DNA from 2 places in the Bacillus sp. THAF10 genome. Region 2 is predicted to be linked to the other one. Evidence: a T-box and tRNA genes for the amino acid it is inferred to sense, from the RefSeq annotation. Region 2 holds a T-box; the other holds one or more tRNA genes.
The links. A T-box is a leader RNA that pairs with one kind of tRNA and senses whether it is charged. The one in region 2 lies ahead of alaS (alanine--tRNA ligase), so its partner is inferred to be a tRNA-Ala.

Region 1 (9,328 bases), 400 kb from region 2:
TTACTAGATTTATTGGCAGGAGCTTTTAGTTTAGCAAATGGTGGATCGATCACCATTTCCATGGTGCCAATTTTTATTATTGCATTTAGGTGGGGACTGAAAGGCGGTTTACTTTCTGGTTTACTACTTGGACTCCTTCAAATAATAATAGGGAAAATTATTGGTGTGAATATTGTGCAGTTGTTATTAGATTACATAGTCGCGTTTGTTGGTCTGGGGCTGGCTGGTATTTTTGCAAAACAAGTAACAAACGCTGCCAAGGCAGAACAGTTTAAAAGATTAATTGTGTATGTAACATTAGCTTCCTTTATCGGGTGCTTAGTCCGTTTTTTGGCCCACTTTACAGCTGGAATAATCTTTTTCGGACATTTTGCGCCAGAAGGACAGCCTGTATGGCTCTTTTCTCTACTATATAACGGAAGCTATATGTTACCAAGCTTCATCCTCTCTACAATTGTTACTATCCTATTAATAAGAGCTGTTCCACGAATTTTCACAATGAATAAATCTTTCTCTTGAAAGCTAGCCCTCGTGGCTAGCTTTTTTGTTCTTTTAAGATAATCGCATGTTTTATAAATTCTCTCATATAATCTAGTAACAGATATGTTCAGGGGGATATGAAATGGATCTAGTAAAAATCACAGCATTTATAGTAGCATTATGCACCTCAATAGGGTTGTTCTTGTTTTCATATTTTGAAACAATTAGAATTTGCAATCAAACTGGTAAGGTATATGGAGAAGGTATGGTGTTTGGGTTTTCTCTTGCTCTATTTTTTGCATTAATGGCAAATGAACTTAGTAGCTAGTGCAATAAAGCCGACTTCAGGAAGTCGGCTTTATTGCTTTAGTAGGTACTTCCATATAAAAATTTGCTCCTATCTCCTATTCTCCCCCTACAGGTAAAGTAGGCTCAACTCTTCTTTTACGATTGCTACGTAGAAAGTAGCCAACACTAAGTATCACTAGTAGTCCACCGGCAAATTGACTGTATGTAACAATCTCCTCTAAAACGAAATAAGCTAGAACTGCTGCCCCAATTGGTTCAAATAATATAGCCATAGAAATTACATTCGTACTGATATACTTAATTGCCCAATTAAATAAAGAATGCCCTAAGAGTGTCGGGAAAATTGCTAGCATGATAAACCAAAACCAATCTGATGCAGCATAATTTGTGAACGAATCTCCTGAAATAAGAACATAGATAAACAATGTCAGACAACTAAAACTATACACAATAAACGTATAGGTAATGATGGAAACTCTCTTTCTGACATCCTGGCCAAATAGAAGATAGGCGGTTACAAGGGCACAGGCAATTAATGCAAGAAAATCACCAAACAATGCCATCCCGCTAATTTTAAAATCACCCCAACTTATAATAAAGCTTCCAGTAACTGCAAGAATACCAGATATGATAGCACGTGCACTCAGCCTTTCACGAAAAAAGATGTAGGTACCCAAAAAAGCAAAGAGTGGCTGGAGGGTGACCAATACTGTAGAGCTTGCAACACTGGTATAGTTCAAGGATTCAAACCATAAAATAAAGTGAAAAGCTAAAAATGTACCAGCTATTGCAGAAAAAAACCAATCTCTTTTGGTGATGTTTTTTAATTCACCAACATACTTCCATAAAAATATGGGTAAAAGAAAAATTACGGAGAAAAAAAGCCGATAGAATGCAATTACGCCTGCAGGAGCATCGGCTAGTTTTACAAAAATAGCCGATGCAGAAACAGTAATAACCCCGACTGCGAGTGCCATATATGGATTCAACCATTTATTCATTCTTAATCACCAATCCAAACTTAAATATAATAGATACTTTCTAATTGTACAGAATATTGTTATACTTCTCTAACAATTTATTTTCATTTTCTGCTGTAATAATGTCAGGAGGGGGCACATGGAGTTTTTTTTAGAACATCTTGAGACAAATGATTTCATTATTAAATTAACTTTTGCTACCATCGCTGGAGTGATAATTGGGTTAGAGCGAGAATTAAAGGGAAAACCGCTTGGATTAAAGACGTGTGTTATTGTGTCTGTCATGGCCTGCTTACTTACGATTGTTTCCTATGAGTCTGCTTTTCTTTACTCCAAAGAGTATTCTCGTCCGATGGATCCAGGACGTATTCCTTCATATGTAATAAGCGGCATTGGTTTTCTAGGTGCAGGGGTAATATTAAGAAGAAGCAATGAGGCTATTTCAGGTCTAACAACCGCAGCATTAGTGTTAGCATCTGCAGCACTTGGAATCACAATTGGCGCAGGATTTTTTATTGAAGGAGCTTTTGGCGTTATTTTTATTATTCTTGGTGTCAAAGTGATTCCTTCCCTTTTTGATCTAGTAGGTCCAAAAAAACTAAAAGAAAAAGAAATTAAAGTGAAGATTTTTATAGAGAAGAGCGTAAATCTTACTAATATAATGAAAGAGATCAGAGAGAAAAACCTCTCCATAAAAAGAGTGAAGATTAAAGAAGAAAAGGATGATATCGTTCTTAATTGTATCGTTACAACGAAAAAAGCGGTGTATACAACGGATGTTTACAGTGATATTAAGTCCTTAACAGGCGTTATCCAAGCAGAAGTGGAAAACTTGGATTAAAAAAAGTATTTGCAAACTTGGAATTTTTTGATAAAATAAATTCAGTCGCAACGGGGCATTAGCTCAGCTGGGAGAGCGCTACGCTGGCAGCGTAGAGGTCAGGGGTTCGAGCCCCCTATGCTCCATATTTAACACCACTGCATAAAGTGCAGTGGTGTTTTTTTCTTTCTATTAAATAGTGAAAATGCCCTAGGGGAACCCCAGGGCATTTTCTACCTTCTTTTATTTGATGATTTTTTCTAATTCTGCTGCAACCTCTTCACTTACAGCCTTCTCACCACCAAACATGGTAAGTCTATTTACGTTATTTTCCTTCAGGTATTGAGACAGTGCGGTAGATACGTTATTCCCTACTAATAAAATACCGCTGTTGTTCTTAGCTGCTAAAACTGATCCGGTTAGTGCATCGGCAAAGTTTCTGCCTGTTGCTACATACATGTTTTGACTAACCATATTGAATGCTTTTGCTACTGCAATGTTCGTCTCATATCTATCTTTCCCACTTACTCGGATGGATCCTGGAATCTTATCCATTACTTTTTCATTAACCACCGCTGTTCCACCTATCACCATACTGTTTGTGACCCCTAAAGCTTTTAGGGCTTTATTTGTACTGGAAGGTAATTCATCCGGTTTTGTTAACAGTATTGGTAGACCTTGCATCGCTGCATAGGAAGCAACGGAAAGGGCATCAGGGAAGTTACGGCCATTGGCAACAACCGCTTTAGTTGTTCCTTTTGGCGCAACATGATTTGCGATGAGTGATGCAGTTTCATAACGATCTGACCCAGAGATTCTGGACACTTTTAATCCTTCCTCTTTAAGAGCATCTACCACTCCATCATTAATTGCCTTTGTTCCTCCAAGCACCACAACTTTAGTAGCACCTAAACGCTGAATTTCATCTAACACTCCATCAGATAGCTTAGCGGTTTTCGTTAATAGAATCGGCGCTCCTAGTTTATATGCTAACGGTGCACCAGCTAGAGCATCAGCATAATTGTCTAATCGAGCCAATACGACAGTGTCCGCTGAAGTCCAACCATTTTTACTGATTTCGATTGCCGTTAGTGATCTAGTTGCCCCTGAAATTCGACTAATAGATTCTTTCGAAATAAACAATTTACCAGCTGTTTCTTGAACAACTCTGTTGCCTGCAACATCCATGAATTCCACTTCAATTACAGCACCTTGAAGATCCACATTAGCAGGAACCGTCCAAGTCCCTTTATAAACTCCAGGCTCTACTTCTTCCATCATATTGCCCGTAGTCTGCGTAGTGAACTGCGCTGGAAGCTTGATGGAATAAGTTGCCGTTCCACCTTCTGATTCACTTCTAAAGGAAATGTCCACTTTATCTCCAGTTTTCACATAAAGATCAGCAGACGGAGATAAATCCGTCATTTCTGGTGTACTTAAGTCCACTGTCACCTGTCGCTCAACCTTCGTGACTTTTCCAGCTAAATCCGTAGCTTCCACTGTGATTGTATGTGTACCTTCTTCAAGAATAATTCTAGTGGAGAACTCTCCAGCATCATTTACTTCTACTTTCTCTCCATTTACTAATACCTCGTCTAAGTTGGCATCAGTAGCAGAGCCATTTACATCTACAACTTCTTTGCCTGTTACCATGTTGTTTACCGGTGAGGTCACATTTAGCTGTGGCGCTTCCCTATCAACTATCACCATCACCTTCGTATCAGAAATAACTTCTCCAGCAAAATTATGAGCAACTAAATTTAGCTCATATTCGTTATCCTCTAGACCGCTCACCTCGATACTGAATGTTCCATCTTTTTCTGGTGATGCTGTAGCAAGAACCTCTTCACCATTTAAAAGAGTGACCGTACTTCTATATTCCGCTTTACCAGTAATTTTCACATTACCATCGGTTGAGATAATCTCTTCCTCATCTGCAATTGGAGCTTCTGGTAATTCCTGTACTCCATCTCTAGCCCATTCAATCGCTTGAAGATATAGTTGTTTACCTTGCTGTGTCCAGCCTTGAGTTGGGCTGATCATGTTGTTAACTGCATAAGTGGACAATAATAGATGCATATGGTTTTCACTTCTAAAGTCATAGGCAATGGTTGCACCCTTATCTTCTCCGTCCACTTTAAGTGAAGCTAGTGTAACACCCTCATAATTTTCAAAAGTGGCGTAAGGGCTCTTCTCACTATGAATTTTAATCGTTTCACCATCTAATCCGGAGAAGATGCCATGCTCTTGAAGTGCCTCTACATGGATAGCTCCTTCATTATATCCATGTTCTGCTACTGTAGGACTGCCAAACACTTTTTCTAATAGTTGGATGGATCCATCCACTCCCCAAGTGTCTGTAAAGACTAAGCTTGTTTCATTTTTATCACTTTCTTCAATCAATTTATTTATTTGTTCTTCCGTTGCATCTTTTTCATTGACAATGATGACAGAATAATTGTAAACATCGTCTACAATATCCCAATTACGACTTTGTGCTGCAAAACCATTTTCATTCAAGAAGTCAGTTAGCGATGTTTTCACATCTCCTAGTACAGCTACGTTGAAATCACTTAATTTAAAGTCTAATTCCACGCTTGCACCATCTTCAATACTAACTGCCTGGGTGATGGTCTGATAGCCATTTACTTTCACTTCGATTTCATATTCGCCTGCAATCAGCTCTTCAAATACATAAGAGCCTGTATCATCTGTTTCCACTGACTCTTCGTATAATCCCTCTTTCTCTTTCAGAGTAACCATGGCACCATTAATGCCTTTTCCATCAAGATCCGTAATATTACCGGAGAGGCTCATACGATCGGTTTTTTCCATTTCAAAGTTTAATTCTACAGCTTGGCCAAGTTCTTCCACATCTACTGTTACGGTTTGAGTAGAATAGCCGTGAGCGCGAGCCTTTACTTCATAGCTGCCAGTTCCAATACCTATACGGTACTGTCCTTCAGCGTTTGTCTGTGTGGTTAACCCTTCACTTTCAATAGATACAGTTGCTCCTGCAATCGGCTCTCCTTCTTGATCCTGAACAGTACCCACTATTTCACCAAGACTAGCAGACATTGCCCAATCTACTGCATTGACAAAAATTCGTTTGGCGTCTTCTGTCCACCTTGAGTTAGGGTGTCCATAAGAGCCTGCATGCAAGCTTCCTAGGAGTACATGAACAGAATTAGCAGTACTGAATTTGTAAGCAACACCGTCACCTAGCGTCCCTTTTTCGTCATGCGTAAGGTCAGCAAGCTTTGTACCACTGTATTCAGTGAAGTAAGACCATTGCTGGTTCGATTCGCCATTGTCAGCAATTCGAATGACATCTCCAACTTCATATCCTGCAAAAATTGGGTGATCCTCTACAACCGTGTAATTGATATGTCCTGGAGAGAATCCTTGAGTCACAGATGCTGGATCTCCATAGAAACTACTCAAATCACGAATTGTTCCTCCAGCAAATTGGCTGGTGAAGATAGTACTTACCCCATAACTATCAGCCAAGTCTAGGAAATCTTTAAACTTCGCTTCTGGCATTGCCGAAGAATTTCTATCATTTAATATAACTAGCACATATTCCTCTAACTCTTCCATTAATTGATCTACATCACCATTTAGCCAAGCAATCGCTTCATATCCTTGTTGCTCAAGGAATGGTACAAGCCTGCCATTATTAGTAGACGTTCCTACTACAGCAATTTTTTGAGAGATACCCAAGGTGAAGTTAAGAGTAACTTCTTCATCCTTCTCCACCTGAGCTGGAACCACCTGTGGCGTATATCCATTCGCTGTTACACGTGCTTGATACGTCACACCAGCAGGAGCTTGTAGCTCATAGTAGCCATTTTCATCTGTGGTAGTTTGTAAAGGTGTTCCTTCTAATCGTATTAGCGCACCTTTAATTCCAGCATTTGTATCTTCCGCCTTCACATGCCCTTTAATGAGGCCTGCATTTTCTGAAGTAATAACATATGTTTCTTCCTTACTTTCACCACGTACCACATTAACTTCAAAGCTCTTATCTTCATGTCCGAATGCCTCTACATTCAATGTGTAGGTGCCTGTGTCAAGCGCCAAGAAGAATGAACCATCTGGCTCTGTTTTGAAGGTATAACCAGTTTCCTCTACTGTAATGACGGAGGATACCCCTCGGTCAAAGTTGTTATTAATCTGACCATGAATCTCCCCAACAAGAGGTTCGGTGTTATCTAATGCCCAAACAAGCGCATTATTTAGAATACGTTCCCTGCTTTCATCAAAGTAAGTGGATTCTGTAAAACCGTAACCTATTGTCATGTTAGACAATAGAACTTCCACACTGTTCAGTGTTCGTCCGCCATAGGCAGCAAAGCTTCCTAACTCTCCCTGACCTGGGTGAGAAACGGTTGCAATAGTTTTCCCTGTGTAGCCATCAAATCCATAATAATAACGACCAGCAAACGAGAATTGACCATTTTCATCCCGTTTAACTCCTTCAAACAATGGATGATCCTCAATAATATCAACTGTTAGTACATTCTGTGAGGAAGACAGACTTCCAGCTCGTTCTATAGCTGGATCTCCTACATAATCGACAAGGAATCGAATACTTCCCCTAGGACCTCCATTACCAGTCCAGATAACGGACGTTTCTGTTTTGTCCAGTTCTTTAACGAAATCAAGAAATACCTGTTTTTCAGGGTTTAGGCTATTATTGTAGTCGGAATTAGCAAAAATCAGATCATAATCACTAATTCTATCTAGATCTGTGTAATAGAGATCTTCTACTATATAACCTCTAGGAGTTAAATAATCTTTTAAATTTACAACCGATGAGAGCTGTCCATCCACAATCACCCCGATTTTTGGTGATGGTTTCATTTTACGATTCAGCACTGTTGCTTCATCTGCTTTTACTTCTACCTCCATCTCCTGTTGTACATAGCCTTCTTTTTTCACCACTAAAGAGTATGTTCCAGGGACAAAATGCTCCATGGTAAAGTTTCCACTCACATTTGTTGTAGCTTCACGTGGATGGTCTTTCACCTCAATATGAACACCTTGAATTCCTTCAAGTGTATTCTCGTCGAAGAACTTCCCTTCAATGGAACCGATGCTTTCTTGAAGTGCCATTTTTACTGTGAACTGTCCAAGATCTTCATTGACTGTTACTGATTTTGCTGCAGTTTGATAGGCGAAAGAATTTATTTCTAAATCATAATCCCCATCCAAGGCGGCAATGCTAAAGTAGCCTGTTTCTGGGTCAGTCCATGAACTTAAACCTTCCCCTTCCACCTGTACATGTGCATAGAGTGGATTTCCTTCTTCGTCCGTAATGTATCCCTCAATCGTGTTGTATTCAATGTAAGCTGCCCAAAGGATCGCATTAACAAAAATTTGTTTTCCGCTTTCGGTATAGTGTCTATTATCATGAGTGAATGATATACCATGCCCACTCATTAACAGCTCCATACTCGTTCCAGTTCTTGGTTTGTATGCAATACCTGAACCATGCGCTTCTTCATGAGCTTCATGCTTGATATTGGCAATTGGATAGCCAGAATACCCTTCGAAATATGCAATATCGCTTCGGTTTGGTAAAAGAATATCAACAAAATCCCCAGGCTCTAAATCTCCAAAAATCGGATTTTTTTCTAATACCACGTAACCAGCTGAACTATTGCGATCTCTATGAGTGGTACGTGACTCTGGATCTTGGAATCTATTCACAAGATGATTCAAACCGGAGCCAGACCAGTATGTGTCACCAAAAATGACACTCACCTCATGTTTGTCTGCTTCAGCTAAGAATTCCTCTAACACTTCCAAGGTTACACTTGTGGTAGATTGGTCGTTAAAAAATACTACATCCAGGTTTTGTAATTCAGGTAAAATGCTACTGATATTAGAATAATCAGTCGCTTCTATACCATGGCCCTCTAAAAGCTCTCTCAAGGATCCAAATGACGAATCTCCGATCACACCAACGTCAGGAGAAGGATAAAGCTCAATATTTAACTGAATAGGTTCACTTGCAACTTCGATTGTCTGTTTATACGTTACATAATCTCTTAGAATAATTTCTAATCGATAGGTTGCTTCATCTAACCCAGCAATATCATATGCACCGTTAATAGAGCTCACTTCTTCTGCGACAAGATTGCCTTGTTCATCATACAAGTTGATTTCTACATATGGTATCGCTTGTCCAGTAATCTTATTGGTTACTTGTCCCGATACTGTACCACTATTAGAAACACCCATAACGATATTATTAACAACTGGCTCGCCATTTTTAAATTCAACTGTGGCTGTTTTCGTTTCATAGCCAGCTTTTCGGTAGGCAACTTCAAACAAGCCTTCGTCATGGAATAGTTTATATGCTCCGCCACTTGATGGAACATGCACTCCAGTGTCAACAACTTCTACCGTAACATCCAAAGGATTTCCATTCTCATCAACAACAGAACCACTCACTTCACCAAATTCAGCATCCATCACATATCGAACACCGTTCAGCATGATTTGCTGTTGCGTTGGCAACCATCCATTAAATGGAGATACCCAAGGAGATGCAGCTCCTGTAGATAATAGTAAATGGGCACTATCTTCTGTTACACCTTTATACGCAACACCTGCTCCAACAAAGCCAAGTCTTGTGCTTCCTACGCTTGCAAGATTGCGACCGGAGTATTGATTAAACCAAACAAAGTCTCCATTGTGGTGAAGATCATAGTTTGTATTAACATCTAGT
Region 2 (9,328 bases):
TTGTTGCGCTCTTTATCATGAAGCAACAGCGCCGCATCTTGGGTTTTTTCTACCTTTAAGGCTTTGCCTTGGTATTCAAAATAATTCCCAAGCAAGGAGCGCTTGGATTGGAACATACAAGTCATGCCGTGCACTTGCACTTCGATTTCCACTTCTGCGTTTTCTTTTATCTCCACAATCGCATCCATGTTCAGCTCGCGTGCTAATACGGCACGTTTAGCACCTTTTCTGCCCCAGTAATTGCAGGTGTAGTAATTGGTGGCAGTTGTTTCTGTGTTCCAGTGCAGCTTCATGTCAGGCGCAGCTTCTCTTGCAGCCATAAGCACTGCAGGATCTCCGAAGATAACGGCATCTGCCCCTGCTTCTTTTAAGAAAGTCAGATAGGCAGATAGGTCGTCTACTTTTTCATTATGAAAGAGTGCATTCATGGCAACATACACCTTTTTATCGTGCGCATGCGCAAGCTCAATCGCTTTTTTTACTTCAGCTCTTGAAAACTCTCCCGCAAGCCTTAGTCCGTAGCGTTGTTCCCCAACCACAAAAGCATCTGCTCCTGCAAAGATTAAATCTTCGAGGTGCTGAATGTTTTTAGGAGTTACTAGCAATTCTGGTTTATTCATGTTTGTCACCTCGTTTCATACTGATGGCAATACCGTCACCAACTGGCAAAATAGTGGTTTGATAATCTGGATGATTCATTAACCAATGGTTGTAACGGTCGATTTTTTTCACTAAGTTCTTTATTCTTTTCGGTTCAATCGTGTTGATGTCCTCAGCTACTAAGCCGCGAAAAAGGACATTATCTGTAATAATCGTGCCTGAATGGGTTAAGCAAGTTTCATACATGGAGAAAAAACGCTCATATTGACCTTTAGCTGCGTCAACGAAGATCAAGTCAAACGGGGCATGTTTTTTTACCGTATCCAGTACTTCTAGGGCATCGCCAAAAATTAAGTGAATGCGATCCTCTAAGCCTGCTTCCTTTATATGTGCTTTTGCTTGATGAAATCGTTGTTCATCTCGCTCGATGGTCACTATTGTTGTATATGGCAGAGCTTCTGCCATTCGTATAGCAGAGTACCCAATGGCCGCTCCAATTTCTAGAATATGGGTTGGTTTTATTAATCGAAGTAGTTGTAGCAGGGTCTCCATTCCAACTAAATCCATAATCGGAACATTGTCTTCCCTTGCTAGTTTCTCCATTTTTGAGACAAGTGCACTTCTAGGGGTAGCTAGTGCCTCTAAATAGGAGATTAATTTATCATTATTGGCTTCCAAGGTTAGGACGCCTCCTTCTTCTCAAAAAACTGTCTTAAGCTAGAAAAACACAAAGAAAAGAGAGGTAACCTCATGGAGGAGCCTCTGGTAGAATGTTTTTTTCAGTTCAAAACAACTCGATATATTTTATCACAAAAAAAGAGGGAAAGCGAATTAAATTCCGCTTTACCCAATTTACCATTAGCTGTTATCTTGATCGGAGATATGTTCATTTTTATCGATATTATGCTGATCCAATGTTTCATTAAAAATAACGGTTCCATCTGGAGTTGCAAGGAAATAGTAAAAGTCAGTATCAGCAGGCTTTAGTGCTGCTTGTATCGATGAATAACCAGCATTAGCAATAGGACCCGGTGGTAACCCTTGATTCTTGTAGGTATTATATGGGGAGTCGACCTCTAAATCCTCATACAAAGTTCTATCCTTATGCTCCCCTAAAGCATAGAGAACAGTTGGGTCAGTTTGCAATGGCATTCCCACATCCAAACGGTTAAAAAAGACACTAGAGATCATTTCACGATCTGTTTGTGAGGTTGCTTCTGCTTCAATCAAACTAGCCATTGTCAATAATTCATGTGTGCTCAATTCTGACTCTGCAAGAGCAACTCTAATCTTTTCTTCTTCGAGCACTTCCTGTGTTTTTTGTAGCATTGTCTCAATGACTTCTTCAGCTGTCGGATTTTCTACATAGAAAGGATAGGTTGCCGGGAAAAGGTAGCCTTCCAATGGATAGCGAATTTCCTCATCTAGCAAATCCTCCGTAATTATTTTCGGAAATTTCCCCATTAAGCTTTCTAAGTATTTTTTATCGTTGGCAGTTGCAATAAATTCGTCCTCTGATATACCAATTCTTTTTTCGAGGATTTCTGCTATTTGTTCGAGCTGACGACCTTCAGGGATTGTAATTTGAAACACCACTTCTTGCTCCACTCTTCCTTGCTTTAAATGCCCAATTATTTCATCCAGCTTCATGGAAGGACTTAGTGCATATTCTCCGGCTTGGAAGCCAGATTCATTTTTGAATTTCGTATAATATCGAAAGATCTTCCCATGATGTACAATCCCGTTTTCTTCTAAAATTCGACCAATTGCTGTTGGAGAAGAGCCTATCGGAATCTCCACCATTTTTGAATCAGTATTTTTTTCATCTACCGGTTGTAGCGCATTTTTTATATAGAAGTATCCACCGCCAATTACTGCTGTGATGGCAAGCATCAATATGACAAAAACAGTAAATACAATACGGCGAACAATCTTCGCTTCAAAATGTTTCTCTTTTAATTTTTCTTGTATCAAGTCTTTATTATTTTTCTCAGACAAAAAAAGACCCCCTCTCGCGCACCAGTTAATTATACAACAAATTTATGATGTATTTGACAAAAAAACAACGTATTTTACATTTCCGACACAATCCTACATCATATTCTATCATTTTTTTCAAAAAACACATTACTTTTGCCCTATTTATTTTCATACTTTTCAATAAGCTCTTTTCTAAAGGATTGTTACTACAAACTTGGAAAAAGTGGGCTTTAAGACTTTTTCCAGTCATTATTCGAAGAAAAGTTGCCAGATATCTGAAACTTTCTCCACGAAAAAGCATGACAGCAACGTCGATCACGTTTTGCTTAACCATACGCAGTAGCAACAAAGTTTACGAAAACAGCTTTTTAAAAATAATTTTGTTGCTAATTAGTAGTTTTACCTTTATAAATGACATGACCATTTATGCTAAAATAAATAAGTGGAGGGAGCATATGAAACTTACACTTTATTCGGATTACTCATTAAGAGTATTACTATATTTAGCCAGCACGCCAGATTCGCAGAAACTTGTGCAAATCAAAGACATCGCTACAGCCTATGGTATTTCCAAAAACCATTTAATGAAGGTGACCTTTCATCTTGGAAAATTAGGGTACGTCGAAACGATAAGAGGACGAAACGGTGGATTAAGCTTAGCCTTAGAGCCATCGGAAATAAATATCGGAAAGCTAGTTAGAGAAACCGAAGAGGATTTTACGATTGTGGAATGCTTTTCTGAAGACAATCAATGCATTATTTCACCAAGCTGTTCGTTAAAAGGAATACTTAACCAAGCACTTCAGGCATTTTTGAACGTTCTTGATCAATACACCTTGCATGATTTAGTTAAAAATAAAAACCAGCTACGTTCGTTATTAGTATCTATTCAAACAGAAATAACAAAAGAGGACAATACAGAATCGTGAATTCTGCATGTCCTCTTTTTTTAGGTTGTTTATTGTTCTTCTTCCTCTGCTAGGAAGGTATTTAACATTTCTTCAATCATGTCCCACTCTTCGTCTGTTTCAACTGGCTCAAGATCGCCACCTTCATCAGATTCATTTGGCACAAAGCTAGAAGCGTGAATTTCGATATCTTCATTGTCGTCTTCATCTGCCCCTACTGGATAATAAAGTACGTATGATTTACCAAACTCTTCTGATTCGAACGTAAACAAAACCTCACAAAGCTGCTCGTTGCCGTTTTCATCTACTACTGTAATATGCTGTTCTCCGTGTTCCATTCTAATCACCTCAAAATTATTGTTGACTGTCTAAGTATCCTTGTAAAATAACAACTGCAGCCATTTTATCAATCACTTGTTTTCTTTTTTTTCTGCTAACATCTGCTGTCAGCAGAATTCTTTCTGCTGCAACAGTGGAAAGACGTTCATCCCAATAGATGACGGGGAGTCCCGTTTTTTCTGTTAGCTTTGCTCCATATGCTTGGCTAGCTTCGCCACGTGGACCTACAGAGCCATTCATATTCTTTGGCAAGCCAATCACTACTTTTTCCGGCTTGTACTCTGCGATTATCTGTTTTAATCGTTTAAAGCCGAGGTTGTTGACTGCCTCGTCAATTTTTATCGTTTCCAATCCTTGTGCAGTCCATCCCATTTCATCGCTCACTGCGACACCAACGGTTTTGGACCCAACGTCTAAGCCTAAAATGCGCATGTACTACTCCTTGCGGTGCTGTTCTAGGTACGATTTTACTAACTCTTCAATTAGCTCGTCCCTCTCAATTTTACGAATCAGTGTTCTCGCGTCTTTGTGACGGGGAATATAAGCAGGGTCTCCGGAAAGTAAGTAGCCGACAATCTGATTAATTGGATTGTAGCCTTTTTCCTGCAGGGCCTCATATACCGTAATTAAAACGTCATCAACATTCGCTTCCAATGCATCTTCCGTAAAGTTAAACTTCATTGTTTTGTCAAAGGAGCTCATCATTTGCACCTCTCTCTTAGACTTCTTATTTATCTGCATGTAAATTGTTACCTATATTGTACACCAAATGTCGTCAATGTTAAACGGATTTTATCCATTCTTCTACATATTGCAGCGCAGAGTCGACTTGTTCTGGGTTCTTTCCACCAGCTTGTGCCATATCAGGACGGCCCCCACCGCCTCCGCCACAGCGAGTTGCTACCTCTTTTACTACCTTACCAGCATGATAGCCTTTTTCAATAAGATCTTTTGTCACACCAGCGGAAATGTTTACTTTTCCGTCCTGCACACTTGCAAGTACTATGATACCAGACTCAAGCTTTGTTTTTAAATCATCCACCATTGTGCGGAGATTGTTCATGTCGGTTCCAGCTACTTTACTCACAAGCATCGTGACGCCGTTCACGTCTTTTGCTTTCGAGGAAAGGGAGGATGCTTCAATATTCCCAAGCTTTGCAGATAAAGACTGATTTTCCCTTTGAAGCTCTTTTAAATCGATAAGTAAGGCGTCGATACGGGAGCTTACATCTTGCGGTTTCGTCTTTAATTTCCCTGCCGCTTCTTTTAACAATTGCACCTGATCATTCATAAGGCGATACGCACCTTCACCTGTTACCGCTTCGATTCTGCGTGTACCTGCTCCAATTCCTGACTCACTTACAATTTTAAACAACCCAATCGCGGAAGTGTTTGAAACATGGCAGCCTCCACAAAGCTCGATGCTATAATTATCCACTTGAACGACACGGACAATATCGCCATATTTTTCTCCGAACAGCGCCATTGCTCCCATTTCTTTCGCTTCCGTAATACTCTTGTTTTCAATGACCACATTTATACTTGCCCAAATTTTCTCGTTCACAATCGCTTCAATTCTTTCCATTTCTTCCTGTGTTACTTGGCCAAAATGAGAGAAGTCAAAGCGCATCCTTTCAGAAGTAACAAGAGAACCTGCTTGGTTAACATGTGTTCCTAGAACGTCTTTTAACGCTTGATGAAGTAAATGCGTTGCCGTGTGGTTTTTCACAATTTGCGCTCTGTTTTGTGCATGCACTTCTGCTTTTACTGCTTGCTCTCGATGAAGCTCTCCTTCTTCCACGATGACAGTGTGGAGGTTTTGACCATTTGGAGCCTTTTGCACATCCTTCACAAACCCTCGTCCACTTTCGGTAGCTAGGTATCCATGATCAGCCACCTGTCCGCCGCTTTCGGCATAAAATGGAGTTTCTGACAAAATAATTTGTACTTCCTCACCAGCACCAGCCGTATCTACAAGCTCGCCATTTTTCACGATAACAGAAAGCGTTGACTCTACCGTCAATTGATTATAACCTACAAAGCTGCTTTCAGAGCGAATTTCGCCAAGCACACCAGACTGAATCTGCATGGAACTAGAATCCTGACGAGCAGCGCGGGCACGCTCGCGTTGCATTTCCATTTCCTTTTCAAAGCCAGGGTGATCGAGAGTCATGCCATCCTCTTCCACATATTCTTCTGTTAATTCAACTGGGAACCCGTACGTGTCATAAAGACGGAACACATCTGATCCTGAAATAACGGTCCTTCCTTCTTCTTTTGCTTTAGAGATCACAGTTGATAGAATCGCAAGCCCCTCATTTAACGTCTCATGGAAGCGCTCTTCTTCCGTTTTCACCACTCGCTGGATGAACTCTTGCTTTTCTTTTACCTCTGGGTAGAAATCGACCATGATTTCCGCCACAACAGGCACAAGCTCAAACATAAATGGACGGTTGATTCCAAGTTGCTTTGCATACCGAACAGCTCTTCTTAACAGGCGGCGAAGCACATAGCCACGCCCTTCGTTTGATGGAAGCGCTCCGTCTCCCACCGCAAAAGTTACCGTACGAATATGGTCTGCGATTACTTTAAACGCTACATCCTTTTCATGGTCCTTACGGTATTTCTCTCCTGATACACTTTCTGTCGCTTCAATAATTGGGATAAACAAATCCGTATCAAAGTTTGTTGGAACATCCTGAATAACAGAAACCATTCGCTCAAGTCCCATACCTGTATCAATGTTCTTCTTTGGTAGTGGGGTATAGGTATGATCAGGGTTATGATTGAACTCTGAAAATACAAGGTTCCAAATTTCTAAGTAACGCTCATTTTCCCCTCCTGGATAAAGTTCAGGATCATTTGCATCGTTACCATAGCTTTCTCCACGGTCATAGAAAATTTCAGTGTTTGGACCACTCGGGCCTTCCCCAATATCCCAGAAGTTCCCTTCCAAGCGGATAATCCGTTCAGCTGGCACTCCTATAACTTCATTCCAGTATTTGTATGCTTCTTCGTCTTCTGGATGAATGGTAACAGATAGTTTTTCCTCATCAAAGCCAATCCATTGGTCGCTAGTAAGAAACTCCCAAGCCCAGTCAATAGCTTCTTTTTTGAAATATTCCCCGATGGAAAAATTTCCGAGCATTTCAAAAAATGTATGATGACGCGCAGTTTTTCCTACGTTTTCAATATCGTTCGTCCGAATCGATTTTTGCGCATTACAAATGCGTGGATTTGGTGGAATCACACGTCCATCAAAGTATTTTTTTAAGGTTGCCACTCCACTATTGATCCACAGTAGGGATGGATCTTCGTGTGGTACTAGGGATGCACTTGGCTCGACTGCGTGTCCTTTTTCTTTAAAGAAATCTAAAAACATTTGGCGAACTTCAGCAGATGTTAACTTTTTCATTTTGATTACCTCCTTATTTAAACATAAAAAACTCCCGTCCCTATAAAACAGGGACGAGAGTGTTCTCGCGGTACCACCCTGATTATGACTAAAAATAGCCATCTCTCAGACTGCGTTTAACGGGGCAAGCCGGCAACATTTTACGCTGCACTCTGGATTAGCTTTCCGTTACCCTTCATTTTAGAGTTCTTTCAGCCTCGGAACTCCTCTCTACGTGAGCAAATCTTGCTCCCAAAAAATGGTCTGTAACGTACTTTGATCCTTCTTTGAATTACTTGTATGTAGCTTTTATGTTTCGATTATATGCAAGAGAATGTGGAATGTCAATGCTTGATAAAATGTGCACTTACATGGGTTAAGGTAACCTTTAAGATAGCAAATACCGGAACTGCTAAGATTAACCCAACTACACCAGCCACTTCCCCACCAATTAACAGTGCTAAAATGATAAACACCGGATGAATATGCAGGCTTTTTCCTACAATCAACGGAGATAATATGTTTCCCTCCACAAATTGCAGGCCAAAAATAATGACAACGACAATGATCACCATCTTAAATGACATTGTTAACGCAATAATGACGGCTGGAAACGCACCAATAATGGGACCAAAATACGGGATAACATTGGTAATTCCAATAATGACCCCAAGGACAAGGGCATACTTCATACCACTGATCCATAGGCTCGCTGATGCTAAAACACCTATAAGCAAACATACGGTAAGCTGTCCTCTGATATAGCTTCCTAGGGAGAGATCCACATCTTTTAAGAATGCAATTCCACCTTCACGCCATTTACGGGGAGTAAGATACCAGATGGTTTTTTTCACCTGATCATAATCCTTTAACAAATAAAAAACTATGAAAGGAATGACAATAAGGATGAAAAAGGAATTTAAGATTCCCTTTAGCCCTTTAACAATCTTTGTCATTAAATTTGAGAGCATCGCTTCAAATTCATTAAACGTTTGGTCCACTTTCGTATGAACCCCATCAGGCCAGGTTGCAGTGGATTTATGAATCTGTTTAATCCAGGTACTATATGTTTCAGCATATTGAGGGAAATTATCAGAAAGCTCCCGGAACTGTTTAATAATAACGGGGATTCCATGATAGAGGCCAAGGCCAAGGCTACCAAAAAACAACAAATATATGACCAAAATAGCTACAGGTCTTGGAACTCCACGGTTATGTGTTTTCTCCACAACCGGATGCAACAAATAGGTGATAAAAATACTAATAAAAAACGGAATACTAATAACAAAAACAACCCGAAGTATTGGTTGCCATAAGGGACTTAATTTCATAAACACATATAAAATTATCATAACGAGTAGAAGTGTACCTAGCCGTAACAGCCATTTCTTCTGTTTTTCCAAGAGAAACGCCTCCTACTCGTTATTTTCTATTTAGTTCTGCTTAAATATACGAACTTTTATTTCAGTTGTGATAGGGCCTCTCCTACTGTTTGGATCATAAACTGAAGGTCATCATCCGTTATCGTAAGTGGTGGAGAAAGTGTTAGAACATTATTATAACCGGCCACTGTCGCTCCGTTTTTCCCAATAAGTAGCCCCTTCTTTTTGCAGTAGCCAATCACTTCATTGGTTTTGCCTATTTCTATTGGCTCTTTTGTAGCTTTATCCTTTACCAGCTCTATTCCTATTAAGAGTCCTTTTCCTCTGACATCGCCAACATTTGGATGATTGGAAAGTCGTGATTTTAACTCACTTAATAGGATGGCGCCTTTTTCTGCTGAACGTTCCATCAATCTTTCTGACTCTAAAATCTCTAAGTTTTTCAAGGCAAGGGCACACGCGGCAGGACTACCTCCGAACGTGTTTACATGGCGGAGATAATCATATTCTTGGCTACCTTTGAACTGCTCATAAATCTCTTTTTTGACCGCCGTTGCAGACAAAGGCAAATAGGCACTAGTGATTCCTTTGGCCATTGTAATAATATCAGGCTGGACACCATAATTCATGAAACCAAATTTTTTCCCTGTTCTGCCGAAGCCACAAATCACTTCATCTACTATTAATAGCGCTCCATGCTTTTTGCATATATCATGGACATCACG

Region 1: it encodes a tRNA-Ala, which carries the amino acid that the T-box ahead of alaS (alanine--tRNA ligase) is inferred to sense. The anticodon was not compared.

Annotation. Positions count from the first base shown of each region.
Region 1 covers NZ_CP045403.1:3,175,864-3,185,191, forward strand. Annotated here, with positions in the region: gene thiT (energy-coupled thiamine transporter ThiT) at 1-519, shown strand, start outside; gene FIU87_RS16505 (hypothetical protein) at 623-808, shown strand; gene FIU87_RS16510 (DMT family transporter) at 885-1,790, opposite strand; gene FIU87_RS16515 (MgtC/SapB family protein) at 1,909-2,610, shown strand; tRNA gene FIU87_RS16520 (tRNA-Ala) at 2,663-2,735, shown strand; gene FIU87_RS16525 (carboxypeptidase regulatory-like domain-containing protein) at 2,833-9,328, opposite strand, start outside.
Region 2 covers NZ_CP045403.1:2,774,546-2,783,873, forward strand. Annotated here, with positions in the region: gene FIU87_RS14560 (peptidase U32 family protein) at 1-620, opposite strand, end outside; gene FIU87_RS14565 (O-methyltransferase) at 613-1,278, opposite strand; gene mltG (endolytic transglycosylase MltG) at 1,459-2,598, opposite strand; gene FIU87_RS14575 (Rrf2 family transcriptional regulator) at 3,036-3,509, shown strand; gene FIU87_RS14580 (DUF1292 domain-containing protein) at 3,539-3,826, opposite strand; gene ruvX (Holliday junction resolvase RuvX) at 3,843-4,259, opposite strand; gene FIU87_RS14590 (IreB family regulatory phosphoprotein) at 4,263-4,529, opposite strand; gene alaS (alanine--tRNA ligase) at 4,609-7,242, opposite strand; T-box leader at 7,289-7,518, opposite strand; gene FIU87_RS14600 (AI-2E family transporter) at 7,566-8,624, opposite strand; gene FIU87_RS14605 (aspartate aminotransferase family protein) at 8,681-9,328, opposite strand, start outside.